One region of the Gottfriedia sp. OAE603 genome, then DNA from elsewhere that is predicted to be linked to it. Evidence: predicted binding sites of a transcription regulator. Region 1 holds the regulator's gene; each other region holds the start of a gene.
What was found. Region 1 encodes Rex, which represses fermentation and respiration genes when NADH is low (regulators of the CRP and FNR family bind a similar motif). Its sites were predicted from a motif close to TTGTGAAATATTTCACAA; they were not measured.
Positions count from the first base shown of each region.

Region 2: ABID96_RS18135 (cytochrome ubiquinol oxidase subunit I) is a predicted target of Rex. The motif match lies at 3,102-3,119, and genes of this name have one in related genera.
Region 3: ABID96_RS02740 (formate/nitrite transporter family protein) is a predicted target of Rex. The motif match lies at 3,681-3,698, and genes of this name have one in related genera.
Region 4: pflB (formate C-acetyltransferase) is a predicted target of Rex. The motif match lies at 2,003-2,020, and genes of this name have one in related genera.

Region 1 is NZ_JBEUNN010000001.1:3,878,714-3,886,510, forward strand. It holds gene ABID96_RS19445 (ATP-dependent DNA ligase) at 1-484, shown strand, start outside; gene groL (chaperonin GroEL) at 587-2,212, opposite strand; gene groES (co-chaperone GroES) at 2,270-2,554, opposite strand; gene ABID96_RS19460 (CPBP family intramembrane glutamic endopeptidase) at 2,831-3,517, shown strand; gene ABID96_RS19465 (redox-sensing transcriptional repressor Rex) at 3,553-4,179, opposite strand; gene ABID96_RS19470 (ABC transporter ATP-binding protein) at 4,348-6,276, shown strand; gene tsaD (tRNA (adenosine(37)-N6)-threonylcarbamoyltransferase complex transferase subunit TsaD) at 6,495-7,520, opposite strand; gene rimI (ribosomal protein S18-alanine N-acetyltransferase) at 7,504-7,797, opposite strand, start outside.
Region 2 is NZ_JBEUNN010000001.1:3,560,240-3,568,036, forward strand. It holds gene cydD (thiol reductant ABC exporter subunit CydD) at 1-504, opposite strand, end outside; gene cydB (cytochrome d ubiquinol oxidase subunit II) at 504-1,517, opposite strand; gene ABID96_RS18135 (cytochrome ubiquinol oxidase subunit I) at 1,514-2,908, opposite strand; gene ABID96_RS18140 (YitT family protein) at 3,291-4,166, opposite strand; gene ypeB (germination protein YpeB) at 4,572-5,912, opposite strand; gene sleB (spore cortex-lytic enzyme) at 5,925-6,638, opposite strand; partial or broken gene ABID96_RS18155 (GNAT family N-acetyltransferase) at 6,832-7,381, opposite strand; gene ABID96_RS18160 (bifunctional helix-turn-helix transcriptional regulator/GNAT family N-acetyltransferase) at 7,567-7,797, shown strand, end outside.
Region 3 is NZ_JBEUNN010000001.1:562,348-570,144, reverse strand. It holds gene ABID96_RS02760 (3-hydroxyacyl-CoA dehydrogenase/enoyl-CoA hydratase family protein) at 1-1,625, opposite strand, end outside; gene ABID96_RS02755 (YuzL family protein) at 1,843-1,983, shown strand; gene ABID96_RS02750 (proline dehydrogenase family protein) at 2,166-3,083, opposite strand; gene ABID96_RS02745 (DUF2573 family protein) at 3,273-3,533, opposite strand; gene ABID96_RS02740 (formate/nitrite transporter family protein) at 3,771-4,574, shown strand; gene ABID96_RS02735 (GDSL-type esterase/lipase family protein) at 4,692-5,501, shown strand; gene ABID96_RS02730 (ABC transporter ATP-binding protein) at 5,494-6,411, shown strand; gene ABID96_RS02725 (ABC transporter permease subunit) at 6,404-7,399, shown strand; gene ABID96_RS02720 (cation diffusion facilitator family transporter) at 7,625-7,797, opposite strand, start outside.
Region 4 is NZ_JBEUNN010000001.1:3,490,729-3,498,525, reverse strand. It holds gene ABID96_RS17870 (vWA domain-containing protein) at 1-807, opposite strand, end outside; gene ABID96_RS17865 (ATP-binding protein) at 823-1,716, opposite strand; gene pflB (formate C-acetyltransferase) at 2,134-4,359, shown strand; gene pflA (pyruvate formate-lyase-activating protein) at 4,450-5,172, shown strand; gene ABID96_RS17850 (hypothetical protein) at 5,338-5,526, shown strand; gene ABID96_RS17845 (YfhE family protein) at 5,747-5,872, opposite strand; gene ABID96_RS17840 (GNAT family N-acetyltransferase) at 5,944-6,504, opposite strand; gene ABID96_RS17835 (amidohydrolase) at 6,817-7,797, opposite strand, start outside.

The DNA of each region.
Region 1 (7,797 bases):
ACCTTTATCAACTAGAAAACAAATTCTTGCCGACGAACTGAAAGACCAACAATTCATTAAAAAAAGCTTCTTTATTGAGTCAGACGGTATAGCGTTGTTTGAACAAATTAAAGAGCTTGGCCTTGAAGGAATTGTCGCGAAATCAAAAGATTCTTTTTATATACCAGCTCACCGATCTTTGAATTGGTTAAAAGTTATTAATTGGAAGTACAATGTTTACTACATTACAGGATATAAAAAACAAGGTATGGGATTATTAATCTCTGAATATAAAAACAATCAATTTGAAAATGTTGGCGTAGTAGAGTTTGGAATGAATAATGGACAAAGAAAAGCATTTTTCAGCGTTACAAAACATATAAAAACAGGCGAAGACAAAATCTACACCTATGTTGAACCTTTTATCAAATGTAAAATTAAAAATAGAGGTCAGTTAAGCAATGGCGAGTTAATTGATCCTATATTTGATGATTTTATCGTATAAATGAAGATACCCCCTTGATTATTCAAGGGGGATTTCTTTTTTAGAGTAATATAGTAAAACCCCGTAAACAGTGTTTACGGGGTTTTTATTAAGGGGATGATATTACATCATGCCGCCCATTCCCATGCCGCCCATGTCAGGCATTGCAGGAGCATTTTTCTCAGGGATGTCAGCTACAACAGCTTCAGTTGTTAAGAACATAGCAGAAACAGATGCTGCATTTTGAAGTGCAGAACGTGTTACTTTAGTTGGGTCAACGATTCCTTCTTCAATCATGTTTACCCATTGTCCGTTAGCAGCATTGAAACCAACGCCAACTTCAGCAGATTTTAATTTCTCGATGATTACTGATCCTTCTAAACCAGCATTTGTTGCAATTTGACGTACTGGTGCTTCAAGCGCACGTAATACGATGTTAATACCTGTAGCAACATCACCTTCAGCTTCAATTGCAGCAACTTTATTATATACGCTCATTAATGCAGTACCACCACCAGCTACAATACCTTCTTCTACTGCAGCACGTGTTGAGTTTAAAGCATCTTCAATACGTAATTTACGTTCTTTTAGCTCAGTTTCAGTTGCAGCGCCAACTTTAATTACTGCTACACCACCTGCTAATTTTGCAAGACGTTCTTGTAATTTTTCACGGTCAAATTCAGAAGTAGTTTCTTCTAATTGAGCACGAATTAAACCAATACGTCTTTGGATTGCTTCAGTTTCACCAGCACCTTCAACGATTGTTGTATTTTCTTTTGTTACAACAACTTTAGAAGCACGGCCTAATTGAGTAATATTAGTCGTTTTAAGATCTAATCCTAATTCTTCTGTAATTACTTCACCGCCAGTTAATACTGCGATATCTTCTAACATTGCTTTACGACGGTCACCAAATCCTGGAGCTTTTACAGTTACAGCATTAAATGTACCACGTAATTTGTTAACGATGATTGTAGCTTGCGCTTCACCTTCAACATCTTCAGCAATGATTAATAATGGTTTACCTTGTTGAACAACTTGTTCAAGAACTGGTAAGATTTCTTGGATATTTGTTACTTTTTTATCTGTAATTAAAATATATGGGTTTTCTAATTCAGCTACCATTTTATCTGAATTTGTAACCATGTAAGGTGAAGAGTATCCACGGTCAAATTGCATACCTTCTACTACTTCTAATTCTGTTGTGAAACCTTTTGATTCTTCAAGTGTAATAACACCGTCGTTACCAACACGTTCCATTGCTTCAGCGATTAAGTCGCCTACTTCTGGATCAGCTGAAGAGATTGCTGCAACTTGTGCAATAGACTCTTTGCCTTCAATTGGTTTAGAGATAGCTTTTAACTCTTCAAGTGCAACAGCAACTGCTTTTTCGATACCTTTACGGATACCCATTGGGTTTGCACCAGCTGTTACGTTTTTAAGACCTTCACGAATCATCGCTTGTGCTAATACTGTTGCAGTTGTTGTACCGTCCCCAGCAATTTCATTTGTTTTGCTAGCAACCTCTGCTACTAATTTAGCGCCCATGTTTTCAAACGCATCTTCTAATTCGATTTCTTTAGCGATTGTTACACCATCATTTGTAATTAACGGAGAACCAAATTTTTTCTCAAGAACTACGTTACGTCCTTTTGGTCCTAATGTTACTTTTACAGCATCAGCTAAAGCATCTACACCACGTAGCATTGCGCGACGTGCTTCTTCACCAAATCTAATGTCCTTTGCCATTAAAATGACCTCCTTAAAATTTTAAAAATTATTTTATAAACTAAGTATTTTATTTAATTAACCTATAATTGCAAGAATATCGTTTTCGCGAAGTACAAGGTATTCTGTACCACTGTATTTAACTTCAGTACCAGAGTATTTAGAGAAGATGATGCGGTCACCTACAGATACTTCTAAAGCAACGCGCTCGCCGTTTTCAAGTACACGTCCAGTACCTACTGCAACAACTTTGCCCTCTTGTGGCTTTTCTTGTGCACTACCTGGTAATACGATACCGCTAGCAGTTTTTTCTTCAGACTCAACAAGCTCAATTACAACACGATCACCTAATGGTTTTAACATGTGTAATACCTCCTCAATAATCTAATCATTATTTTTTAGCACTCATTAATATTGAGTGCTAACACAATTATTAGTTTAAATAATATCATGAGATTTTGCAAGTCCGAAGCTAGCACTTTTCTTGTCGAAATTTATTAATTTTAATTTACGTATTTTAAAGAAGTTTAATAAAAATATGTAAATACCTTTTAAGAACCATCTTAAACGAGTACAATAATGTACATGTTGTTATAAACCTTTGGGTTATGAAAATATCAACACAAAGGAGTTATCGTTTTGAAAACAAGAGATTTATGGATTTTATTAACGTATGTTTTGATTCAGTATTCTGGATTGTATGGTGTTCGTTTTCTATTAAATAGTAGTTTATATGAAGGCTTAGACAAAGAAACAGCCAAAATCGAAGCAGTGGGTTTATGGGGATGCATTAGTTTTATTACAGGTCTTCTAGTTATTTTAATTTTATTAAGAGGTCCAATCTCTATTGGAATAAAAAACCTTTCGTCTAGTTTTACGCTGACAATATTAAAATGGGCTTTAATTGGTTATGCTGTCACAATGTTTACTCAAATTGTGTGTAATCTCATTTTAATTTTAGTTTTTGATTTAGATAAAGGGTCAGAAAACACGCAGAACATTATTCAAATCGCTAAGCTAAACCCTGCCTTTATCGTCATTCCAAGTTTAATTGCACCGATATTGGAAGAAATCGTATTCCGTCGTATTATTTTTAAAAAGCTATTTGAACGTTTTCCATTTATTGTTTCTGCTGGAATTAGCTCAGTTATTTTTGCGTTCATGCACGGTGACCTGCCATTCTTTTTATCTTATTTTCTAATCGGATTTATATTTTGTTACCTATATAAACGAACAAATTCAATTTTAGTTCCAATTTTAACTCATATGTTCATGAACTCATTTGTCGTATTTCAACAAATTAAATTGTTTCATTTCATCTATTAAAAAAACCCCCATGGAAATGGGGGTTTTTAATTTACTTATTGTTGTAAGAAGTATGCTAATGTTTGTAACTCAACAGCTAAATCAATATGATGTATTCGAATATGTTCCGGAACACTAATACGTGCAGGCGTAAAATTCAAAATACCTCTTATATTTTTACCTTTTAAACGGTCTGCAATCGACTGTGCGACTTGAGCAGGAACAGTTAGAATGACGATTTGAATATCATCGTTCATTATTTCTTCTAATTTATCAAGATTATAGACTGGAACTCCACCTATTTCTGTTCCAATCTTCATTGGGTCGATATCAAACGCCATTTCAATCTTTGTATTATTGTTTTTTATAAAATTATAATGTAAAAATGCGGTTCCTAAATTCCCCACACCGATTAACGCTACTTTCATTACTTCGTGTTGGTTAAGCGCTTTCGAAAAAAATGTTAATAAATAATTTACATTATAGCCATACCCTTTTTTTCCTAAGGCACCAAAATACGAAAAATCTCTTCTAATTGTAGCGGAATCTACTTTTACTGCTTCACTTAACTCTGCTGAAGAAACTCTTTGTTTACCTGATAAAGACAAATTCTTTATAAAACGGTAATATAAAGGTAGACGTTTAGCAGTAGCTTGTGGAATTTTAATTTGTTCCGACTCCATTTTACAATCCCCCACTTACTGTTACTGTAATTCTTTTTACTATATTGTGTAAATAGCCTTCATTTTAGTAATAAAGTACTTGTTCTACTGTAAAATATACACTATATTTATGAATTTTGACAGTAAACAGTTTAATAGATAAAAAATTTTGCAATGAGGTGAAATATCTTGATCCTATTACAAGTTAATAATGTCTCCAAATATTTTGGTAGTGACATTATACTTTCAAATATTAAGTTAGAAGTTCAGACGAATGATCGAGTAGCAATTGTTGGTCGAAATGGTGCTGGTAAGTCTACTCTTTTAAAAATTATTGCCGGTGAAATATCTTATGATGGTGGAGAATTAATTAAACCAAAAGATGTCACGATTGGATATCTAGCTCAAAACTCTGGCTTACAAAGTGATCGCTCAATTTGGGAAGAATACTATTCTGTTTTTAGCCATTTGGTAGAAATGCAGGATAACATGAGAAAGCTAGAACATAAAATGACCCAAGAAGATGTTTATTCAAATCAAACAGTTTACGACAAAATTGTGAACGAATATGATCATCTTCAATTTACATTTAAAGAAAGTGGCGGATATCAATTTGAAGCAGATATTCGTTCAATTATTAGTGGTCTTGGCTTTTCAAATGAAGATTACAATACAAAAATATCATCATTAAGTGGTGGTCAGAAAACGAGACTGGCATTAGGTAAGCTATTACTAACAAAGCCTGATTTATTAATTCTGGACGAGCCTACGAACCATTTAGACATTGATACACTTAGCTGGCTTGAACGTTATTTACAATCCTACCCTGGCGCTGTATTAATCGTGTCACATGATCGCTATTTTCTTGATCAAGTTGTAAATATCGTTTATGAGATTTCAAACCACAAGCATCAAAGATATGTGGGGAATTATAGTAAGCATTTAGAACTTAAAGCTGCTCAATACGAACAAGACTTAAAACAGTTTGAGAAACAACAAGAACAAATCGCCAAGCTCGAAGATTTTGTTCAGAGAAATATCGCTCGCGCTTCTACTACTAAAAGAGCGCAAAGCCGTCGAAAACAACTAGATCGAATGGTCAGAGTAGATAAACCACAAGGAGACGAGTCTTCTGCCAATTTTTCTTTTACAATAGATAAACAAAGTGGAAATGATGTACTTAACGTTAGAGACCTTTTCATTGGTTACGACCGTGTACCGACTATAGATCAGTCAATGCAGTTTGTCCTTAATCGTGGAGATAGTGTTGCCCTAGTAGGACCAAATGGAGTTGGAAAATCAACATTACTTAAAACGATTATTGGCGATTTAGAAAAACTACAAGGCAGTATAGATTTCGGAGCAAATGTATTTATTGGTTACTATGATCAAGAACAAGCTAAATTAACATCGAACAAAAGAGTTCTTGATGAGTTATGGGATGATTATCCGTTAAAGACTGAACAAGAAATTAGAACAATCTTAGGTAACTTTTTATTCTCTGGAGATGATGTCACGAAAAATGTCTCATCTTTAAGTGGTGGTGAGAAAGCTAGATTGGCTCTTGCAAAGCTTATGATGAAAAAAGCAAATTTCTTAATTCTAGATGAGCCAACGAACCACTTAGATTTGGATAGTAAGGAAGTATTAGAAAATGCTCTACTAGATTACCCAGGAACAATCTTATTCGTTTCCCATGATCGATACTTTATGAACAGATTATCCACAAAAACATTTGAACTTGCAAAAGAAGGTTTGACTCCTTATTTAGGCGATTATGATTATTATTTATTCAAGAAAAATGAAGCATATGAAAAAGAACTGGCTGAAAAGGAAAACGCTGAAATTCAGATTCGTCAATCCAGTCATCAACCAGTTTCAGATTATCAACAGGATAAAGAATTAAAGAAAAAGCTACGCCAAACACAACGTCGTATAGAAGAGATTGAAAGTAGTATTTCAAATATCGAGAAAGAAATTGAACAGATCGAACTTGAACTGTGTAAACCAGAAGTTTACGGAGATTTCCAACTCGTACAAGAACTAACCACTCAGAAAAATGATCATGAAACAAATTTAATGTCTCTTATGGAAGAATGGGAGAACTTACAAGAATAAACAAAAAACGGATACGCGAAAAGCGATCCGTTTTTTATTTATCTACATGTTTATCCACAAATAATTTAGTATTTTTAAGCTTTTACACAGACTTATGCACATTATCCACAGTTATTGTCTAAAGTTATACACATTATTGTTCACATAATGTTATTAAGTTGTAAACAAACTAAAAAGACTTATCCACATATTTTGTTGAAAATGTGAATAAGTCTTTCTTACATGTTTTCTAAATCTAAACCTGGATTACCATTTAAAGACAAGCTTGATAGTTTTCCTTGTTTGAAACGAACATACGCAGCTGCACCAATCATAGCAGCATTATCAGTGCAAAGTGAAAGTGGTGGAATGACTAACTCTTTATCACTAAATATACTCATTTCTTTTTGTAATGAAGCACGTAAACCTTTGTTTGCAGCAACTCCACCTGCTAACAATACTTGTTTTACATCATATTCTTTTGCTGCTTGAATTGTTTTCGTAACAATTACTTCTACAACACTTTCTTGAAAGCTTGCAGCAACATCTTCTGGGGATATCTCCACTCCACGTTGTTCAGCATTGTGCATATAATTAATAACAGCTGATTTCAATCCACTAAAGCTGAAATCGTAGCTACCTTCCTCTAACCAAGCTCTAGGAAAAGGAATATTTGCACTTCCTTCTTGCGCCAAACGATCAATATGTGGACCACCTGGATAAGGAAGCTTTAATGTTCTAGCTACTTTGTCATAAGCTTCTCCAGCTGCATCATCTCTTGTTTCACCAATTACTTCAAATTCTCCGTCTTCTTTCATATAAACAAGCTCAGTATGCCCTCCGGAGACCACAAGTGCCAATAAAGGGAAATGCAATTCCTGTATAAGTCGATTAGCATAAATATGACCTGCAATATGATGTACACCAATTAGAGGTAAATCATGTGCAAAAGCAATTGCTTTCGCAGCATTAACGCCAATAAGTAAAGCTCCAACTAAACCTGGACCTTCTGTTACCGCAATCGCTGATAAGTCTGTGTATTCAACATTTGCTTTTGACATGGCCTCTTCTATAACTAATGTAATTTGCTCAACATGTAATCTTGAAGCAACCTCGGGTACTACACCACCAAATCGCTTATGGATATCGATTTGAGTTGAGACAATATTACTTAATATTTCATTACCATTCTTAATAACAGCTGCTGATGTCTCATCACAGCTAGTTTCAATAGCAAGAATTAAACAATTATCTTTTATGATCATTTATATTCACCCACATTACTAAAGCATCCTCATAATTATCTGTATAATAACTTTTACGAATTCCTCCATCTTGGAATCCAAGCTTACGATATAATCCCTTTGCAACATCATTTGAAACCCTTACTTCTAATGTTAATGTTTCCGCACCAAGTTCACGAGCAGTGTCCATTACTGCAAGAAGCAATTTTTCGCCAAGACCATTACCACGATACTCCGGCAATATAGCAATATTCGTTATATGACCTTCATCGATAATTACCCATAATCCACAGTATCC
Region 2 (7,797 bases), 320 kb from region 1:
TACAATTAAAATTGGAAAAGTAACGATTAAAATAATGGCGGAAAGCTTATCAACGAAGAAAATATATAATACAACCAGTGGTGTAATAATTGCTAGGTTAATCATTTTAGCAGGAACAATTTCTAAATATTGTTTTAATTGAACTGATCCTTCCATTATTAATGTAACTATATTTCCAGTCCCATTTTTTTTAGTAAATCTAGGGCCGAGCTTAAAAAGCTTATCAAGAACTTTCATTTTTAATTCACTGACAGCAAGATCAGCAAAACGTTCAGAATACTTTTGTTTTATTGAATTGATAATATAACGACAAATAAAAGCGATAATGAAGAAAATAGTAGCGTAAAATATTTCGCTACTACTTTTCTCATTAAATAAACTGACAATTGCTTTTGAAAGCATATATGCTTGAACGATTATTGCAGTCCCTTGTACAACGGTTAACACGACTAATAGAATGAGTAATTTCGACATTCCATTATACTTAAGCAGATTTTTTCCCATTAATATGTCAAATCCTTCTCGTCTACACGTTTTCTAAACACATAATAACTCCAAATCTGGTATCCGAGTACAAATGGTAATAATGTACACGAAACAATTGTCATAACTTTTAATGAATACGGACCCGAAGATGCATTATAAACAGTTAAATCATATGCATTTTTTATGGAGCTCACCATCACTCTTGGAAACAATGCAGTAAATAAAGTACTAATTGTTAATGCAATACCTAAACCTGTCATTGCAAATGACCAACCATCTCTCTGTTTAGAGATAAAAAATGCCGCAAGTACATATGCTACAACGATGCATAAAATTAGTGGAACTGTAATATGAGCTCTAACTGTAAATAAATCAGTCTCAAAATATGATAAAACAGTAAATATGATTAGTGAAATAAGTACAGGTAAGATTAATTTACTAGCAAATGCTCGTGCACGAGACCTTAGATCTCCTACCGTTTTTAACGTTAAGAACAACACACCATGAAGTAAACATAATAGTGTAACTGTTACACCGCCAACTACTGAATAAGTATTTACATAGTCTGAAAAGCTAGCAGTTATATTCATATTTTTATCAATTGGCATTCCGCGTAGTATACTTGTAAATAAAACGCCAAATAAAAATGGTGGTAATAAACTTCCTAAAAAAATGACCCAATCCCATGTTTTTGCCCACTTAAGACTGTCAACCTTCCCTCTAAATTCAAATGCAACGCCACGACCAATTAAAGCAATCAATACGAATACAAATGGAATGTAGTACCCGCTAAACATTGTCGCATACCAGTGTGGAAAGGCTGCAAAAATTGCACCACCTGCAGTTAATAACCATACTTCATTCGCATCCCAAAACGGACCGATTGTATTAATTAAGATTCTTCTCTCTGTATCATTTTTAGCAAGTAACTTTGTAGATATACCTACGCCAAAATCGAAACCCTCTAAGAAAAAGAAGCCTATAAATAATATTGCTACAAGTAAAAACCATAATTCATTCAGTTCAATCATAGGATTGAAGCCTCCCTTGCAAATGGATCAACGTTTGATTCAATATCTATTTCACCGTGATCCGTTCCTTTCTTTATTTCCTTAACAAAGAGGTAAACTAAAACCGCTGCTAAAATTGCATACATTGTTGTAAATGTTGTTAAGGAGAAAATTAGTGATCCTTTTGTAACATTAGGTGAAACAGAAGCAGAAGTTGTCATTAATCCAAAGACTGTCCATGGTTGTCGTCCTACTTCCGTCATAATCCAACCAGCAGAGTTAGCAATAAACGGTAAAGATATTAAAAATATTGTAGCCTTTAGGAAGTAATTCTTTGACTCTAATTTCTTACGGTAGCTATATATTAAGCCCAAGCATGACATCAAAATCATTACCATACCTGCTCCAGCCATAATTCTAAAGCTCCAGAATGTCGTATTAACAGGTGGAATATAGTTACCTGGACCATATAATTTCTCATATTCGGCCTGCAATGTATTCATCCCAGGTACTTTACCTTCAAACTTTTCATAAGCAAGATAACTCAATAAGTAAGGAACCTCAACTTCATACTTATTTTCTTTATTTTTAGAATCAATTAATCCAAAAACCATCCAACCTGCTGGATCTCCACTATCTTCCCATAACCCCTCACTTGCAGCCATTTTCATTGGTTGAGACTCCATTAAATGCTTTGCCTGTGAATGACCACTAAACGCTATACCAATACCAGCAACTAAAGCAACGATCATTCCAAGGTTAAATGCCTTTTTAAATAATTCTGTTTCTTGCTTTTTTAATATTTTATATGCACTAACACCTGCAACAAATAATGAACCTGTCGCTAAGGCACCAGCAATAGTATGTGGAAACTCAACTATAAGTTGAGGATTTGTAATAAGGGCAAAGAAATCATTCATTTCTGCACGACCGTTATTAATCGTAAAACCTACAGGTTCTTGCATAAATGAATTTGCAGCCAATATCCAAAACGCAGACATTAACGTTCCAAAAAATACTAACCAAATACACATTAAATGTACTTTCTTATGAAGACGATCCCATCCAAATATCCAAATCCCTAGAAATGTCGATTCCATAAAAAATGCTAAAAGTGCTTCAATCGCTAAAGGTGCACCAAAAACATCACCTACAAAGCGTGAATACTCAGACCAATTCATGCCAAACTGGAATTCTTGAATAATACCTGTAACTACACCTACAGCAAAGTTAATTAAAAATAAGTGCCCAAAGAATTTCGTTAATTTTTTATAAGTTTCATTTTTACGATAAACGTACAATGTCTCTAGACATGCAACCATAAATGCTAAACCTATTGAAAGTGGTACAAATAAAAAGTGAAAAACCGTAGTCGAACCAAACTGCAATCGTGCAAGTTCTAACACGCTCACAATACTTCCTCCTTTATTATGAAACTTTTTCACAAAGTATCATAAGTTTAACTAAAATAATTAGAACAACGTTAGAGCAAATCATCTTCAATTTAGATCCTTTAACCACTTATGTTCTTATCTATAGTTTACTTCTGATATTTCGTCTTGCCTCAATATAATATGTCTACTTTTTGTCAGTTCGTTGTCTATTTTGTGACATTTTTCACAAATTTGTTGATATTTATAAATTTCCATATTGCTTAGCAATTAATCAATTAAACTTGTTGCTAGATTTTTTAAAAACATAAAAAGAACCACTCCACGATATGCGAAATGGTTTTTTATTCAGTTACTTTAAATTGTTAAACTTCAATTCAGAAAAAATCCATCCAATCTCTTCTCAATGTGCTGCTTTACTTTTAAATCTACCGCCTCTTACTTCAGCGATATCAGCAATTGCTAAAAATGCAGTTGGATCAATATCATCGACTAGATCCTTGATTTCTGCTTCTTCTAGTCGTGTAACAACACAAAAGATTACTTTTGTATCATCCCTAGAAAAAGCTCCTTCACCATTTATATATGTAACACCACGACCTAATCTTGATAGTATCGCTTCACCTATCTCAATACTTTTGTCACTAATAATCCAAACAGATTTTGATTGTTCTAAACCATCTACGACAATATCAATCGTTTTAAATGCAATAACATAGGCTAAAATTGAATACATTGCTCTATCCCATGTAAAAACATAACCTGCTGTTCCTAAAATAAATAGGTTGAAGATCAATATAATTTGACCGACTGAAAAAGGAATCTTTTGATTAATGATGATCGCCAGTATTTCAATTCCATCTAAGGCTCCACCATATCGAATTGCCAGTCCAACTCCAATACCAAGAATAATTCCTCCAAAAATTGTTGCAAGTAGTATATCGTCTGTAAATGGAGGTACAGGATGAAATCTTGACGTAAAATACGATAATACAATGATTCCGAAAATAGTTGAAAACGCAAAGGTTTTTCCTATTTGCTTATAACCTAAATAGAAAAAAGGAATATTTAAAACAAATATAAAAATTCCTAATGGTAAACCCGTTAGGTTTGAAATCATAATAGAAATTCCTGTAATACCTCCATCAATAACGTCATTAGGTACTAAAAAAATTTCTAATGCCACTGCTACGAGAATTGCCCCAACACACATTGCGATTGCATTCTTTAAAATCTTTACTTTTTTTGATTTTCGATTTGTAGGATTTATTTCTGTCATATACAGTTCCGTCCTGAGTATTTTTTTCTTTTCCAAATAAAACATATAGTTAATGTTCTCAAAAGTTCTCATTTTATTCTTTTCTAATTCTTGATCAATTAAAATCTCTTATAAAACTTCATTATGATATTTTAATAAAAGGCTCTGTTAAAAAAGAAGAATGCTGATTTCCATTCCAGGTACTTCGCTTTCCATGGGGCATGACCTTGAGCCTCCTCGGCAAGCCTCCGGGGTCTCAAGTTTCCCGCATCTCCCATAGGAGTCTTCGCACCTTCCATTCCAATTACTCTCGAACCGGCTATTCTCTTTTCATACTCTTAATATATTTAGCTAAAATCACCAATTAATATAAATAGAGCCTAAAAAAGAAAAACCTTAGTTAAGTTCTAAGGTTTTCTATCTTACTTAATCAAAATTTTCTATGACATTATTTAGTTTTTTAATTTGTTCCTCAACAGCTGTGTTTGCATTAATAAAGACTTGGTAGGTGTCGTTACCCCTTATGCCCACAAATTCATAACAAAGTATTTCTTGGTTTAACTTGTTTAATATGATGGCTTTTCTTTCCTCCATTATTTTCATATTAGAATTCACGCTTTTACGTGCTTCCTCAATCGAAATTCTAGGTTCTGGAATTTTTCTTTTCGTGTACGCTGCTAAATAGTTTTTAGCTGAAAATCCAACGATACTTCCATCATCTAACGCAATCTTCATTGTAATTAATTCCGGATAGATTCTTACACCATTAATATTTGAAACATACGTAAAAACACCAACTGTGTCATACTGTGAACTTTGGAAAAGCTCCATATTTGGATATTTATTTCTCTCTAAAAATTTCAATCCATTTAGAGAAGCTTTATTTAAATCAATTTTTTGCTTTCCGATTTCACGATTACTAATCACCCAAAGTGGATAGCCGCCTTTTTCCGTAATATCCATATAAGTTTCATTTTTCTGTTTTAGATCAGTAATTTCTAAACTATAATAATGATCCTCTAGCTTTTCTCCGGTATGACTAACTTTTATTTTCTCCGAACCATTTAATTCAAGAAACTTCCTCGCAATTTCTTTGGCTTGGCTTTTATTAATATTTTCACCTTTTACATTCGCAAGATTATTACGATTCACTTTGAAGTTTGTCAGAGCCGGGTCCATATTTGCATCCGAGTACGAAGCAACGCTACTTTCCACTGATTTAAATCCGTCAATTATGACATTATTTTTTGGATTTTGTTCTTTTGCGTATGCAAGCTCTACATCCATCCATCTTAATTTATCTTCAAAAACCAAATGCTGTACTTTTCTTAACTCACCTTGAATTTCTGCAGAATTTTCGTATAGCCTTTGAAGTGTATCATACTCTTTTTCACTTAATGGCTCCTTATCAAGATCACGAACAGCAGTCCGATAACTAAAATCACCAATATTACTTAAAAACTCTTCTGTTTTATTAATAGGTAATAATCTTAAAGGAAGTTGTCCTACATTTGAATGTGCTTGCGATGTGAGACCCCATACTTCTACTAGTGCAGGAGACAATGATGTTTTTGACTTCATTGCTAAAGTGTCACCAATCTTATCATGAAGTAAATCTACTTCATAAGTTAGTTCATGAAATGCTCGTTGATAATTATTTTCTGCCTGAATCTTAACGGCTCTTTTTTCATTGTGTTCTGAATAACCCCAAAAAGCTGTTCCAATTAGACCAATTGATAACACACCAATTAATATTCCTTTCAACATAGTACCTACCTCCTATCTACAAAAAATATGATTACCGATTGTTTTAATTTGTGGGCGACTCCAAATCCAAGCACTTGTTGCAGTTTTAGGATTAAAATAATAAAGTGCATTATCACTTGGATCCCATCCATTTACTGCATCTAATACAGCTTTCTTAGCAGTTTCATTTGGCGTTAAATAGATTTGACCGTCTGCTACTGCAGTGAACGCACCTGGTTCAAAAATTACACCTGAAACCGTGTTAGGGAAAGCTGAATTTCCAACTCGGTTTAATATGACCGCTGCTACTGCAACTTGCCCTATATATGGCTCACCTCGGGATTCCCCATACACTGCATTTGCCATTAACTGGATATCATTTTGTGAATACCCACTTGGTACGTTTGAACCAGCACTCGTGCCAGTTTTTTCATATTTTGTTGCTTTCACTAGCATTGCCTTTGTCTTCGCACCAGCAATCCCATCTACTGGAAGTCCAAAGTTATTTTGAAAGTTTCTTAGAGCCCAGTATGTGTTATAACCAAAAACACCATCTACTTTACTTGTATAATAGCCGTTATATTTTAGTCGTGATTGAAGTTCAATTACGTCTTCACCAACTGCGCCCATTTGGATCACTTGATTTGAAAAAGCACTTACCTTTACGATTTGATCATTGTCTAAAAAAAACAAAACGAAAATAATGAAATAAATCAACGGACCTTTTAAAAAAATTTGTTTCCGCATTTTATCCTCCTTAAAATTATGAGTCTATGTAAAAGTATTTTTTTCAAAACATTACCAATTTATGTAATTACCTTATAATGCTTTTGATTTTTCGGTGGAATTTAAAAAAATATACAAAAAAAGACCTCAATTTGCATCTTGAGATCTTGTTTATAATTAGGATGTTGATATAAATTCTTCAATTAAACTCTACTTATTTCATATATTCCTCTTTTAAGATACTGTATATTTCCAAGTCTACTATTCCTTTTCCTGACCATATTGTTGCTTGTCTAAGTGTACCTTCTTTTAAAAATCCATTTTTCTGTAAAACTTTTTTAGATAGTTCATTTTGTGGCATTACTTCTGCCTGAATTCTGTTTACGTTTCCTTCATTAAATAAAAATGCCAATAGTACACTTACCGCTTCTGTTGCAATTCCACAGCCCCAATATTCTTCAGCTAAATAATATCCTATTGTCACCATATTCACTTTTTGATTAAAATCTGATTCCTACTAACACATCGTTTGTAAATATTCCCCACTTAACTCTCGTTTTTTTACTGAAATCACGATCGAAATGTTCAATCATTTTTTTTACAGTTGCCTTATTATGCTTTGGAATAATACCACAGTACTTAAAAACAGCTTCATTATCATAAATTGCAAATAATGCTTCAAAATGGTCAACTTCGATTTTACATAATACGATTTTTTCTGATTTTAATACAGGTAGTTCATTAAAAATAACATTCATATTCATCTAGCACTCTCCACACCCAATAAAATGGTCATTTTGTTAAATACCATAAACTTCCATATAAATGATTATAATCGATTTTGAGTTTTAGGAGAGATAGAAGCACTTTAAGTTAGTTGACTTTGTCAACTAACCGTATTATATTATAGTTAATTGATATAAAATTCAAAATATTAAGGAGACTATCTATGGGTTCTATTCATTTTGTAGAGAAAATTCGTAAGTTTAACAGATTTTATGCAAATCAATTAGGTAAGATTGACCAGAAGATTTATCATAAACCTTTTCCTTTAACAGAAGCTCGGGTCATAACAGAAATTCATTATAGAAACGGTTGTACTGCAACGGAAATTCAAGAAAACTTAGGGATTGACCGTGGGTATTTGAGCCGTATTATTCAACGATTTGAAGATGAAAAA
Region 3 (7,797 bases), 3.3 Mb from region 1:
AAAATCATTGCTAAGTTTGCACCAACACAGAAATTCTTAGCTTGATTTCCAATGACTAACCCTTTGTAATTTTTAGATACTTCCTCGACTGCGAAGTTAATCATTTGTGTAATATCCATACCGATTGCGTTGCTCTTTGTATGGAACTCTAAGCAAGCAACACCATCACCAAGGTCAATTAAACTTGCACCAGAATTTTTCTTAATGATACGACCTTGTTCCTTTAAAGCACTAAGTTTAATTTCTTTTTCATTTCGATCTAATTGAACATATTCTCCATTATGATAGAAACTAATAGCTCCATTATCTTGTTTGTAGAAGCTATCATTACCGTTATCTAACAGATCCTTAACCCAACCAGGAACAGAAATGCCTTCGCTTTCCATGCGGACTACTGATTTAGATACACCAATTGCATCCCAAATCTCAAAAGGACCTAAATCCCATCCAAATCCCCATTTCATCGCTTGGTCTATTCCAACAATATTATCTGAAATTTCACCAGTTAATTCTGCAGAGTATGCTAATACTGGACTAATAATACTCCATAGGAAGTTTCCAGCTCTGTCATCAGCGTATACAAGCGCTTTCAACTTATTTGATAAACCTTTTACTTGTTTAACAGTTTCTGTAGATACAGTCGTTAATTTTTTTCTTGTACCATATTCAAAAGTAGCTGGATCAAGTTCTAAAATTTCTTTACCTTGCTTCAAGAAAAATCCTTGACCGCTCTTACTCCCTAACCATTTACGATCCGCCATTTCCTTCATAAATTCAGGAACTTTGAATACTTCTTTTTCTTCGCCTTCTACTAAGTCATAAACATTATTTGCAACGTGGATAAATGTATCTAATCCAACTACATCTAAAGTACGGAAAGTAGCACTAGATGGACGACCGATCATCGGACCAGTAATTGAATCTGCTTCCCCAACGCTATATCCACCTTTAAGCATCTCACGAACTGTTACAAGCAATCCGTAAGTTCCGATTCTGTTACCGATAAAGTTAGGTGTATCTTTCGCAAGTACAACTCCTTTACCTAAAACATCTTCACCAAATTTTTTCATAAATGTAAGTACTTCATGAGATGTATGTTGTGTAGGAATTACTTCTAATAATTTTAAGTATCTTGGTGGATTAAAAAAGTGTGTGCCTAAGAAATGTTTTTTAAAGTCTTCAGAACAATCTTCAGACATCGCTTCAATTGAAATTCCTGATGTGTTAGAGCTTATGATTGATCCCGGTTTACGAACAGCATCAACTTTTGCTAACACTTGTTTTTTTATCGCTAAATTTTCAACTACTACCTCAATGACCCAGTCAACTTCACTTAAACGACTCATGTCATCTTCAAAATTTCCAGCTTCAATTAAAGCTAAATTTTTCTTTGAGGCTAGAGGAGCTGGTTTTTGTTTTAATAATTTCTGAATAGCCGATTGACTAAAACGATTACGAAATTCTTTTGATTCAATAGTAAGACCTTTTGCAGTATCTTCCTCAGATAATTCTCTTGGGACAATATCAAGAAGTAATGTTGGAATACCTATATTCGCTAAGTGTGCAGCAATACCTGAACCCATCACACCCGAGCCGAGTACAGCGGCTTTTTTAATTCTTTGGATCATATGCATTTCTCCTCCTTGTTTCTTGAATGAATACTCATTCACTTTCAAGATAGAATTTCCCCATCGCAAATGAGCTCTACTTTCACTATATGCTAAATTCTAATTTTTCGCAATAAACAAAAAGTTCAAATTAATAATTTTTTATTTTAACCAACCTTATTTTTACTAATAAGATTACTGTATTAGGTTAGTCTAATGAATGGAGGTGATTACTATGCGACGGAAGAGAAATCCATCTAAGGGTGGGGTCAGTGCAGCAAGTGTACAAGGGAATGCAGGCCATGGAGATCAAAAGCAGGAAAAAGGAAAACAAAGTAACAACCAACAGTACGGACGAGAAAATATGGGTCAATAAGATTAGTTTTTTGTTCTAAGGTTGTTCATAGACTAGGACGATGAAATCATTAAAATAATGTTGTTTTGTTTTTGAATTTATATTAAGGTCGATTCACAAATAATCCTGTATAAAAAGAAAAAAAGAGACTGTTGAAATAAGGATCTCGGACAATCCTCTTTTCAGTAGTCTCTTTCAATTCATTATTTACTGAACATACCCTTTAATACGAAAGCTACGTTAGCTGGACGTTCAGCTAAACGACGCATAAAGTATCCATACCAGTCAGTACCATAAGGAACGTAAACACGCATGTTATAGCCTTCTTTAACAAGCTCTAATTGGCGTTCAACACGAATACCATATAACATTTGGAATTCGAACTGATCGTTAGGAATATTATGTTCTTTTACTAATTGTTTAGTATATTCAATCATCGCTTCATCATGAGAAGCAATTGCAGTAAAGTTACCGTTTAATAAGTGCATTTTAATGATTTTTTTGAAATTCTCATCCACATCTTTTTTATCTGGGAATGCAACCTCTGCAGGCTCTTTATAAGCACCCTTAACAAGACGTAAGTTTGGATTTAAACTATTTAAATCATTGATATCGTTTTCAGTTCTGTATAAATAAGCTTGGATTACAGTACCGATATTTTCGTACTCAGATTTTAATTGTTTAAAAATGCGAATTGTTTTTTCACAACGAGTAAAGTCTTCCATATCAATCGTTACAAACACATTGTGTTTTGTAGCAACTTCAAGAATTCGGCGCATGTTTCCTAATACAAGCTCGTCCGAAATATCAAGACCCATTGAAGTCATCTTTAATGAAAGTTGTGAATTCAACTTATTTTTTCCGATTGCTTCAATTGCTTCGATACAATGATCAGTCATTTCGTTTGCTTCTTCAACCGTATCAACGAATTCACCTAAATAATCAATTGTAACTTTTAAATCTTTTTTATTTAAATCTTGGATTACTCTAGTTGCTAAATCGATTGTTTCACCTGCAACGAATCGAGCTGCACCAAAACGAAGACCGTATTTCTTAGCCATCTTCGTTAAAAACTTATTTTTTGACATGAATAAAAAAGTATTTTTCATCAGTTGTTCCATCTCTTAACCCCCAATTTCTAAATAGTACTTCTCTCTCTATATAATACTAATGTATCATTTAATGAATATCGTTAAAACATTTTTTTAGCGAATTGTCGAATTTTGTACAAACAATAAAACGCTTACTAAATATTATATTATCATAATTTTAGTCATCAGTCATCCATACGACGCCCTAAATCTTATTACCTATTTTTTCTTGCTTGCCATTTCTTCTCGATGTTGTTCGTTTAACGTTTTAATTTCTTTAATTAATTGAATCATTTCATCCTTCGCATCTGGATATGTTTCATTCCAATGCTTCGTCAATGGCGGCATAGATTTAGATATATACGTGTACATAATCCATTTCTCAACTTTTTCTTGCTTTTCCTCTGACCATTCTCCAAGCATTAACTCTGTATATTTTTTTAATAGCGCTTCAAATTTTTGTTCAAATTCCTTCTGCATAAAATTACCCCTCCATCATACTGCACAACTTTTTTAAAATGTTTATTCTGATACACGAAATTATATTATACATTCACAAATAATAAAAATAGATGATGCGAGTAGTTCATTATTTTTACGATTACGAGCATTTTCTTTTTTCACACATTGTTCATACCTTCACAATCTTTCCTTTCATATATGTCCTTATACTAAATGGTGTATTCATTTATTTAAGCATGTATTGGAGTGATCATCTTGGAACGAGAAAGTATACAGTATTGTATTGAATTGGCACTTAAAAAAAAGAATGTATTGGATCAAAATATTAATAAATATCTAACTCGTGCAGCTTTGGCTTCTATTTACATCAGTTTTATTTTAATTGTGTGCTTAAAATTAGCAGAGATTTTCCGACTTAAAGAATCACTATTCACTTCAGTAGCTTATCCTTTTGTTTTCGCCACTGCACTCGTCATGATAATTTATGGTGGTGGAGAACTTTTTACTAGTAATACGATGTATTTTACGTTCTCTACTTTGGCTAAAAAAACTAGTAAAATTGATTTAATCAAAAACTGGACTGCTTGTTACTTGGGGAATATTTTAGGATGTTTTGTCTTCGCTATTTTGTATTATTTTACTGGTTTATCAAAGGAATTTCCAACGGATCATTTCTTAACAAATGTGGTAGATCATAAAATACACGCTTCTTTTATTCAATTGTTTTTTAAAGGTGTTTTATGTAACTGGCTAGTATGTCTTGCTTGTTTTTTACCAACAAGATGTAAAGATGATATTGCAAAAATGGTCATGATTTTCTTATTAGTATTTACTTTCTTTTTTTCCGGTTATGAACATAGTGTTGCAAATATTGCCGTCTTTACTTTAGCATCAATTATGCCTCATGATATAGCGTTTACTTTTAGTAATGTTTTACACAATTTAGTTCCTGTTACATTAGGTAATATTGTTGGTGGTTCTGTCGGTGTAGGTGTTAGTTATTATTATTTAAACAGTCGGAACCATGTTAATCCTAAAAAATTAAAACAGATTTCATGATTTTTTAACGTAACCTGTCTGAAAACTAACTGGACAGGTTTTTTCGTGCAAATCTATATTTAATATGGTAATAATGTGAATATATATGAAAAATTTACCTTTTTGGTGGTGACAAATTTGAAATACAATAAATTCGTTTATTTTATCATGATCAGTTCATTTTTGTGTTTTTTACTTCTAACATTTGGATTTATAAAAGGTGCATACACAATTTTAAATCCTCAGAAAAGCAAACTGATCGTTAGCCAAGAGAATAGCACAGAACAAAGTATTCATAAAAAAGATTCGATCATGATTGTTTCATTGGGCGATTCGATTACGCGTGGAGTTGGTGATGATGAAGGACAAGGTTATGTAAGAAGAGTAAAAGAAACACTTGAAAAAGACTACAATCAAATCTCAACAATCTCTAATTTAGCAGTAAGTGGCGCAAAAACATCAGATTTAGTTACTCAACTTAATAATAAAAGCGTACAAGAAGCCATTCGTACTGCCGATACAATTATGTTATCCATTGGCGGTAATGATTTATTTCCTGGAGCAGATCAACTAAATCAACAATTCCTAAAATCATATCGACCTGACGAAAAAACATTTCAAAAAAATCTTCAAATGATCTTTCAACAAATACGGAAACAAAATCAATCTGCTCCTATTTATGCATTAGGGTATTACAACCCTTTCCATAATGTAGAAGGCTTAGATGCCTCTTCAAGCTTTGTTTCAAAATGGAATGAAATATTAGAACAGACTGTACTTCAGCTTGATAATGCATATGTAATTCCTACTTTTGATTTATTTTATAACGAAGAAGAAAAATATTTATACACTGATCACTTCCATCCAAACAAAGCGGGATACATTGAGATGGCAAATCGCTTATCTAAAAAAATAGGAAGCCAGCTTCGAGGTGAGAAAAATGAATAAAGTATTAAAAGTTGAAAATGTTTCAAAAATCATAAAAGGCAAAGTACTAGTTGACCAAATTTCATTCGAAGTAAACGAAGGAGAGGTCTTTGGATTTTTAGGACCAAATGGAGCTGGTAAAACAACGACCATTCGAATGTTGGTTGGGTTAATTTCTCCAACAAAAGGTAAGATTGAGGTTGCGGGCTATCAAGTCAAAACTCACTTCAAACAAGCGATGGAGGAAATTGGTTGTATTGTTGAAAATCCTGAGCTTTATGGGTACTTAACTGGATGGGAAAATCTAGTACAGTTCGCTAGAATGTTACATATTTCTGACGAACTTAAAATCAACGAAGTAGTAAAACTAGTAAAATTAGATGAAAGAATTCATGAAAAAGTAAGAAATTATTCGCTTGGTATGAAGCAAAGACTTGGAATCGCTCAAGCTTTATTAGGAGATCCAAAGCTACTTATTTTAGATGAACCAACAAATGGTTTAGACCCAGCTGGTATACGTGAATTAAGAGAATTTATACATATGCTTGTAAAACAACATAATATCAGTGTGTTTATTTCAAGCCACCTACTTAGTGAAATTGAAATGATTTGTGACCGAGTAGGCATTATCAATAAGGGAAAAATGGTTAGAGTATCTACAGTAAAAGAACTTGTAGAAGAAGCTGCAGAACGAGTTGAATGGAAAGTATCTCCTTTAAGTAGTGCACAAGAATTACTGACTAAGGATTCCTCAATTCAAGACCTTGTTCAAAAAGATGATGTTATACAATGTCGCATGTCACCTGAAAAAATCCATGATTATATTCAGCTTTTTATGAATGAATCAATACAAGTAAATGGCGTTCGTACGATGTCCGTAACATTAGAAGATTTATTCATGGAAATGACAGGAGGCGAAGCACTTGGCTGAATTAATAAGACTCGTCTTTAATGAAATTGAAAAAATGGTACGTAAAAAAAGAATACTAGTCATTTTTCTAATACTGTCTGTCTTAATTCCAATTTTTGTCTATGCTCAGTTACAGCAAACGCAAGAAACTGTTAAACGATTGGGGACTGATGATTGGAAGGTTGCTCTCCAACAAAAAATTGTTGATCAACAAAACCGCTTGAATTCATCCGGTATTCCTGAAGAATGGAAAAGCTGGCTAAAAGTCCAAATTGATCAAGAACAATATTACTTAGATAATAATATTAACCCTACAACACCTGGTGCTCCCACATTCATTCGAGAGCTAATTGAACAAAGTATCGGATGGTTACTCCTACCTTTACTCGTAATGGTCATTACAATCGATATTGTCTCTGGTGAAAGAAGTGATGGAACAATCAAACTGTTACTCACTAGGCCTGTTAAACGATGGAAGGTCTTATTAAGTAAATGTATTTCAATTTATTTATTAATTTCATTTCTAATCGTTTTATACGGTTTGATGGCTTTTATAGTTTCTGGATTTGTATTTAGCTTTAAAGGTTGGACTGTTCCTGTATTGACTGGATTTATTATAAAAAATAACAATTTAATAACAGATTCAGTTCAACTCATACCTCAATGGAAATATGTCATTATGGCATTTGGACTAGCATGGTTTGTCTGTATCATTATTGGAACATTATCGTTTATGGTGTCTGTACTTGTACGAACGACACCTGCAGCGATGGGGATTATGCTAGCGGCTTTAATTACAGGAAGTGTTTTGAGTGGACTTGCAACTTCATGGTCTGGTGCTAAATACTTCTTTAGTGTAAACCTCGGTCTAACTGATTATTTACAAGGTCAATTACCTTCAATAGAAGGACTGAATATGCAATTCTCTCTGATTAATCTATCAGTTTGGGGAATAGCTGCTTTAATCATTGCATTCATTACGTTTATTAAACAAGACATGTTAGGTTAAATAGAAGACTGGCAATCTTAATGTTTGTAGACGAAGTACAATAACTAAGAGATTCCGACTGATTGAAAACGCTTGTCTTTCGAGGCTCAGGAGCCGGATGAGGAGCGGAGTTACCTTTTTTATCGGTAATGAGCACCGCAAGCAGGCGAAGCAACGAAGAAAGCGAGCGTTTGGCGGGCAGTCTGAAGGTGACACGATTTTTAGTGTCACCTTTTCTTATTATGCTCACCTAAATTTACTCTTAGGTTCTACATGAATATGAGTATATTGAATACTATGTTGCTCGTGTAAAATCATTTCAATTTGATCAGTAATGCTATGACTTTTACTTACGTCGATTCCACCATCTACTTCTATGACTACATCTGCTATTGTTGTATTCCCATACATCCTTGCTC
Region 4 (7,797 bases), 390 kb from region 1:
ACTTTCTCTATGCCAAGTTGATAATTTTTCGTCTTCACTATTTCGTTCTTCAAGTCCTTCTTGTTCGTCATCATTTTGTAATTCCTTTGCCTTACTGTTACATGATGTCGTATCTGCTAACTTATTTAATGGAAGAAAACCAAAATACGTATGAATCATATCTTGCTTATATATAGGAAGTAATCTCTGCTGGACTTGAAATATAATGGAAGAAATATCACTCGTTTTTTTAGCTTCGAACGTTTGGAATAAGAGTGGTAGAACTTCTTCTAATTGTTCATTTGTTTGATATGTTAACTGTGTTGAAGTTAACGATAAATAGATTAAACAATATAATTGATCAAGCTGAAAATTACGCATTTCATTTGCTTTAAATTGAGATTGGAAATAGTGTCTATATATATTTTTACGGGTAGAAAATAATTGTCTTGTTCCTGGTCTTTGACGAACAATAATTTCTTCTAACCGAATATCTTCAAGGAGCACGTAAAGTTGTGTAAAAAAGCTTTTTAAATGAGTCTCGTGTAACTCCTTTAACGTATCTTTAAACTCTTTAAAATCAGTATGATGTTTGTTTCCTAATGCTTTTAAATACACATCAGACTTTAATCCGTTTAGTTGGGTTAGATGTTCTTGATTGTCCCAAAAATGACTCACAGTAAACTTTTGTTCTTCGTCGTCAAAATATGCTTGGAAATCAAATTCCAAAAAAGCATGAGGATCTTTAGAAAGAGAAATCGATAAATTTTCCATTTGTAAAAAGGTGGAAGCATCTATTTTTTTATTATTAAATACTACATGTTTCATCTGATTTCACTCATTTCAAGAAAGAAAATAACTTTCTGCTAGTTCACGTACAGTTTCTCGTTCAATATCGTCACTAAGCTTAGCGATAATTGTACGTTCAATCGCTCTTAGAACAGGGATATGGACTGATAAATCACATGCGTCAAGTATTCCTCTGATACTTGCTGCGTCTTCACTAATTCTTCCTTCAGAAGCAAGCGGGATTAAATCACTTGAGAAGCTCGTAAATTTATTTAATAGATCCATGTCTTGCAATTCAGATTCTTCCTTAAGAAGATGAAGTAAAGATTCTCCGTTAATATATGGCACATCAATAATGACAAAACGATTTTTTAACGCCTCGTTTAATTCACTTGTCCCAACATATCCTTCATTAATTGCTGCAATAACGCGGAAGTTTTCATCGCCTTTTACTACTTCTTGTGTAAATGGATTAGTAATCATTTTACGGTAATCTAAAGCACCATGTAGTAGAGGTAAAGTTTCAGGTTTTGCCATATTAATTTCATCTATATATAACATATGTCCTTTTTTCATTGCTTTCATTAGTGGACCGTCAATAAAGATAACTTCAGATCCGTTTGGTGTAGAAGTAATCGTATTGTAACCAACGATACCTTCTAAATCTAAATCAATTGAACAATTTATACTGTGCATTGGTTGATAAAGTAATTTTGAAAGTGTTTCTGCTAAGACTGTTTTTCCACTTCCAGTAGGCCCTTTTAATAAAATATTTTTGCCAAGTAATAGTGCAGTAATTGCATCTTCTAAAATTGTAGAGTCTTGGGATACATATTGTTTTGTACCAATTAGTAATTGCTCATCTTGTAATACTTTTTGTAGTTGATTTTTATATATAGTATTTAATTTCTCGTTAATTGAATTAGAAAGATTGATTTGTGTATTCATAAATACTCCTTTATATTTAAAGACACTGTTAAAGAAGGATGTTGACTTCCTCAAAATGTTCTCTACTTTCAGTTATTTTATACTAACCATATTATTATCACATATTTTGTTTGTGAATGTCTTGTCTATGGAAGAGAGGGTTATTTTATAATACAGATTATATGTTTTGAGTATAACAGTTTAGGTAAGAACTTTAAAGTTTTGGAGAATGAATTAAATAAGGTAATTCTTAGTAAAAACGATTGGAGCAGAATAAATCTTTTCGTATAAGGTGTTTCGAATAAACTTGCTCAATATTTCACAATATATACAAAATCTATGTGATAGCAAATTAACATCATATGGTAAATTAAGTGTGTAATCTGTTATACACATTGAGAGCTTTCTGTATTAATTCGACTGAGGAGGAGTAAAGCGATGAATCAATGGAGACATTTTGAAAGTGGGCGTTGGGAAAAATCGATTGACGTAAGGAACTTTATTCAATTAAACATTAAACCCTATATAGGAGATGAGACATTTTTAGCTGGTCCAACGCACGCAACAAAAGAGCTGTGGGATCAGGTACTACAATTATCAAAAGAAGAGCGCCAAAAGGGTGGAGTTTTAGATATGGATACGAAAATTGTATCAACTATTACTTCGCATGGGCCAGGCTACTTAAATAAGGAGTTAGAAAAAATTGTAGGAGTTCAAACAGATGAACCATTTAAACGATCTCTACAACCATTTGGGGGAATTCGAATGGCAGAAGCAGCTTGTGAATCCTATGGTTATAAAGTTGATGATGAAATAAGTAAAATATTTACTGAATATCGAAAAACACATAATCAGGGTGTATTTGATGTGTACACGAATGAAATGAAAGCGGCACGTCGTTCAGGGGTTATTACTGGCTTACCAGATGCCTATGGTAGAGGCAGAATAATAGGAGACTATCGTAGAGTTGCATTATATGGAATAGATAGATTAATAGCTGATAAGACGAATGCTTTGAATATGACGAGTAGTGTCATGTCTGAAGAATTATTAAGAGAACGTGAAGAAGTAAATGAGCAAATCCGAGCTTTGAAAGAATTAAAACAAATGGCTGCAAAACACGGATTTGATATTTCAGAACCAGCTTCAAATGCAATTGAAGCATTTCAATGGTTATATTTCGGCTACTTAGCAGCAATTAAAGAACAAAACGGTGCCGCGATGAGTCTAGGTAGGGTTTCTTCATTCTTAGATATTTACATAGAAAGAGATATGGAGGAGAACAGTTTAACTGAAATCGAAGCTCAGGAATTAGTAGACCATTTTGTTATGAAATTACGATTAGTAAAGTTTGCTAGAACACCAGATTATAATGAATTATTTTCTGGAGACCCAACATGGGTAACGGAATCGATTGGTGGAGTTGGCATTAATGGCCGCCCACTGGTAACTAAAAATTCATTCCGTTTCTTAAATACATTGGATAATCTTGGTCCAGCACCAGAGCCGAATTTAACAGTACTTTGGTCAACGAACTTGCCTGTTGGATTTAAACAATATTGTGCAAAGATGTCTATAAAAACAAGCTCAATTCAGTATGAAAATGATGATATTATGCGACCAGAATATGGAGATGACTATGGAATAGCCTGTTGTGTTTCAGCAATGACGATTGGGAAGCAGATGCAGTTCTTTGGTGCTCGAGCAAATTTAGCCAAAGCATTATTATATGCCATTAATGGAGGTTTAGATGAGAAATTAAAAGTCCAAGTTGGGCCAGCTTACGCCCCTGTTTCTACAGCGTATCTTGACTACGATGAAGTAAAATCTAAGTTTGATATTGTATTAGATTGGTTAGCAGGCTTATATGTAAATACATTAAATTGTATTCACTATATGCACGATAAATATAGTTACGAACGTATTGAAATGGCTTTACATGACTTAGGCGTAAAAAGAACGATGGCAACGGGTATTGCTGGCTTATCAGTTTGTGCAGATTCATTATCTGCTATTAAACACTCAAAAGTTAAAACGATTCGTGATGAAAATGGGATCGTTGTGGATTTTGAAATTGAGGGGGACTACCCTAAATATGGAAACAATGATGATCGCGTTGATGACATTGCGGTTGAATTAGTAGAAAGCTTTATGGCAAAAGTGAGAAAACACAAGACGTATCGCAATGCAGTTCATACAACTTCAGTCTTAACGATTACTTCTAATGTTGTTTATGGCAAGAAAACAGGAAACACACCTGATGGTCGTAGAGCAGGTGAACCATTCGCTCCAGGTGCAAATCCCCTACATGGCCGAGATACAAAAGGTGCATTAGCATCGTTAAGCTCAGTTGCAAAGTTACCTTATGAAGATTCACAAGATGGAATTTCAAATACATTTTCAATTGTACCAAATGCTTTAGGAAAAGAAGAAAGTACAAGAATCCTCAACTTAGTAGCCATGCTAGATGGATACACAGAAAAGGGTGGACACCATCTCAATGTCAACGTATTCAATCGAGAAACACTCCTTGACGCAATGGAACATCCAGAAGAATATCCACAACTAACAATCAGAGTATCTGGATACGCAGTTAACTTCATAAAATTAACCAGAGAACAACAAATCGACGTCATCAACCGAACATTCCATGACAGTATGTGAAATAGAAAAGTGGAGGCTACTGTTCAGCTCCGACAAGCATAATACAAGATAAAGTAAAGACTTAAAGATCCAAAAGAGGTGAATGGTTAAATGGTGGGAAACATCCATTCAATAGAAACCTGTGGAACAGTTGATGGACCTGGAATTCGTTATGTTGTTTTTACGCAAGGTTGTTTATTAAGATGTCAGTATTGTCATAATGCAGATACATGGAATATTGGTGAGGGTAAGGCTGTATCTGTTGAAGAGTTAATGAAGGATGTAAAATCGTATATTCCCTTCATGAAAGCATCGGGTGGAGGGATTACAATCAGTGGCGGAGAGCCATTATTGCAACTTGATTTTCTTTTAGAGTTACTTAAAGAATGTAAAAAAGCAAAAATTCATACAACGATTGATACATCAGGTGGTTGCTTTAGTTTTGATCGTTCATTTCTTGATCCATTAGATGAAGTATTGAAATATACTGACCTAGTATTGTTAGATTTAAAACATTTTGATTCAAAAAAACACATTAAATTAACGGGTAAACCTAATGAACAGATTAAACAATTTGCTTTATATCTAAATGAGAAAAAAGTTCCAATATGGATTAGACATGTACTTGTTCCAGGTATTACGGATACTCCTGAGGATTTACAAAATCTAGGAAGCTTTATTAAAACACTAAATCATGTCGAGAAAATTGAAGTACTACCGTATCATCGATTAGGCGTTTATAAATGGAAGGCTTTAGGACTGAAATATCCATTGGAAGAAATTCAGACACCTTCGGAGGAAACTGTAAAATTAGCATATAAATTATTATCATAAAGAATGTCATAACTGAAATAGTTTGAGATAGCTAATCTTAATGATTAGCTTTTTCTTTTTATATAGGTAATCGACTACTATTTATTCACACCCCTTGAATATACTGATGGAAATACTTATTCAGTTTTTATCGTATATGAATAATTCGAAAAAAGGGTGAATTGGGTGAATGAATATCGAGTTTCTTGGTATATTTTAATCGATGAAAAAGGTGGAATAGAGGGACGCTCTTTACTTAGAGGAGATCCAGATCATTTTGATGTTGTACTAGCTACTTTTAAAGAGAAGTTAAGTAAAGAATATAACGTTAGACAATCCTCGATCTTTATATTAGATACAGTAGAAATGAATTAGTTCATTATTTTCCAAATTTGATGTAATGAATACAAGTTTTCAACCATATAATATTTTCCATGAAGGATAACGTAGAGAAATGAAAAGGGTCAAATGTAAGAATAATATTGTTCAGATAAACTTTGTTTTTTTAAGAATGATTTTATGTAGAAATGATCTATTTTTCATTATTTAAATATAATAAAAGGGCTTCTGGATTTAGAAGCCCTTCATCTCAACATTATTTGCCAATACCATTATATTTATAACCTGCAGCACGGTCTGCTCTCTTAAATTCTTTTGCATATAAAACTTCCTGTGTAGCACTTAAATATTTTCTAGTTTTATCTTGCTTTCTCTTATCCACAATAAACACCTCGCTAAGTTATAAAATCCTTAGTAAGTCTTGCCATTTCTTGTGGAGGATATACAAAAAAATTATGCTTCTTTTAAGTGAGTAACTTCAAGCTGTTGATAATCTTCACGTAATGTATGCAATAAATAGTTATCTTTTGTAATTTCAAATAAATCATAGATTTCTTCATTTTGATTGATTTCGTTATAAAGGCATGAACGTGTCTCATTAGCTAATGATGCATATGGTAATTTGCTTGCAGCATAAAAAGAGCGTTTATTAACCTTACGAATGCGCATAAAAATAGAGTTTATTCCTTGTTCATGAAATAACTCGTGAAAGAATGCATCCTTAGCTGGTTTATTATATCCCATTCCATGGTAGGGCTTGCCCAACCATGTGCCTAAGAAACCATAACCGTCTTCAATATCATGTAAAGAGATATTTCCAATCGGGTTACCCCATTCATCCATAATCGTTCTAGAGATCATTTTACCTTGTTCTTCTAGTTCGATGGCTTGCCTTGTGATAAATAAAAATTCTTCGTAAGAATTCGCTTTATGGCGCACAAAAGGAAAGACATCAGGATGCGCCATTAGTTCAAAAAGTATAGAACAATCTTGTAAATCTCGCTGTTTTAGCATCTCTACTCCTCCTAATAGGGGTAGCGAAAAAAGGTTACGCCACCCGCGAAATTTTTGTGAGGACAAACTTTTGACGTTTTGTCCGTTGAAGTACATTAAAATATTGAGTAAATTTGAAATAATGTTTTAATGCACCCTAAAATTTCGGGGTGGGAATCGAACCCACTAGGACCAGCGAAAACTGGTGGCTCACCATTTGCCTTTCCCGTAAAAAAACTATATGAGAATAGTGGTTAAGACTATCTATTTTATAAATCACATAAAATCTTACTTTAATATAATAAACTATTTTTTTCAAATTGCAAACAAATTTTATTCGAGGTTTTTATACACGATTCTACCATCTATGACAGTTAATAAAGGCTTTGCCAAATAGTGAAATGGATGGTGTGACCATAGTACAATATCGCCGTCTTTTCCTACTTCTAAACTACCAATTCTATGGGATAAATTTAGATTTTTAGCTGGATTTATTGTAATGGCTTTTAATGCTTCTTGTTCTGATAAACCTTCTCGAACTGCAATTGCTGCACATACATTTAAATACTGGATTGGTGTATAAGGGTGATCTGTCGTAATAGATACACTTACACCAGCATCAGCAAGAACTTTGTATGTAGACCAGGATTTATTCTTTAATTCGATTTTTGAACGTCTCGTTAGTGTTGGACCTACACACACTTGAAGGTCACGATTCTTAAGATGGTCAACAATCAGATGACCTTCCGTACAATGTTCAATTCGTATATCTAAATTAAATTCATCACCTAAACGAATAGCTGATAATATATCGTCGGCTCGGTGAGCATGTATTCTAACTGGGATTTCTCTATTTAACGCCTTAAGAATTGGTAAAAATCTAAAATCATCAGGGTTATGAGTGTTTTTCGCTTCATAAAATGCCTCTCGAAGCATCCCCATTATTCCCATTCTAGTAATTGATTCTTTATTTCCATTGCTATGAATTCGTTTCGGGTTTTCCCCAAATGCAATTTTTAGTCCCGAAGGCTCTTGGATAATCATTTCATCGATATTAGTACCATATGTTTTAATTGTACAAGTTGTGCCACCGATGACATTTCCACTGCCAGGCATGATGTGAGCCGTTGTAATACCATGTTGTCTAGCATCACTAAATGCTACATCTAGAGGCAAAATTCCATCTAAAGAACGAATATGTGGTGTAAGAATGTCGATCGTTTCGTTTGCATCATTACCAGCCCATCCTGTTCCTTCGTCGTAAAGACCTAGATGAGTGTGCACATCAATAAATCCAGGGAATAGTGGCTTTCC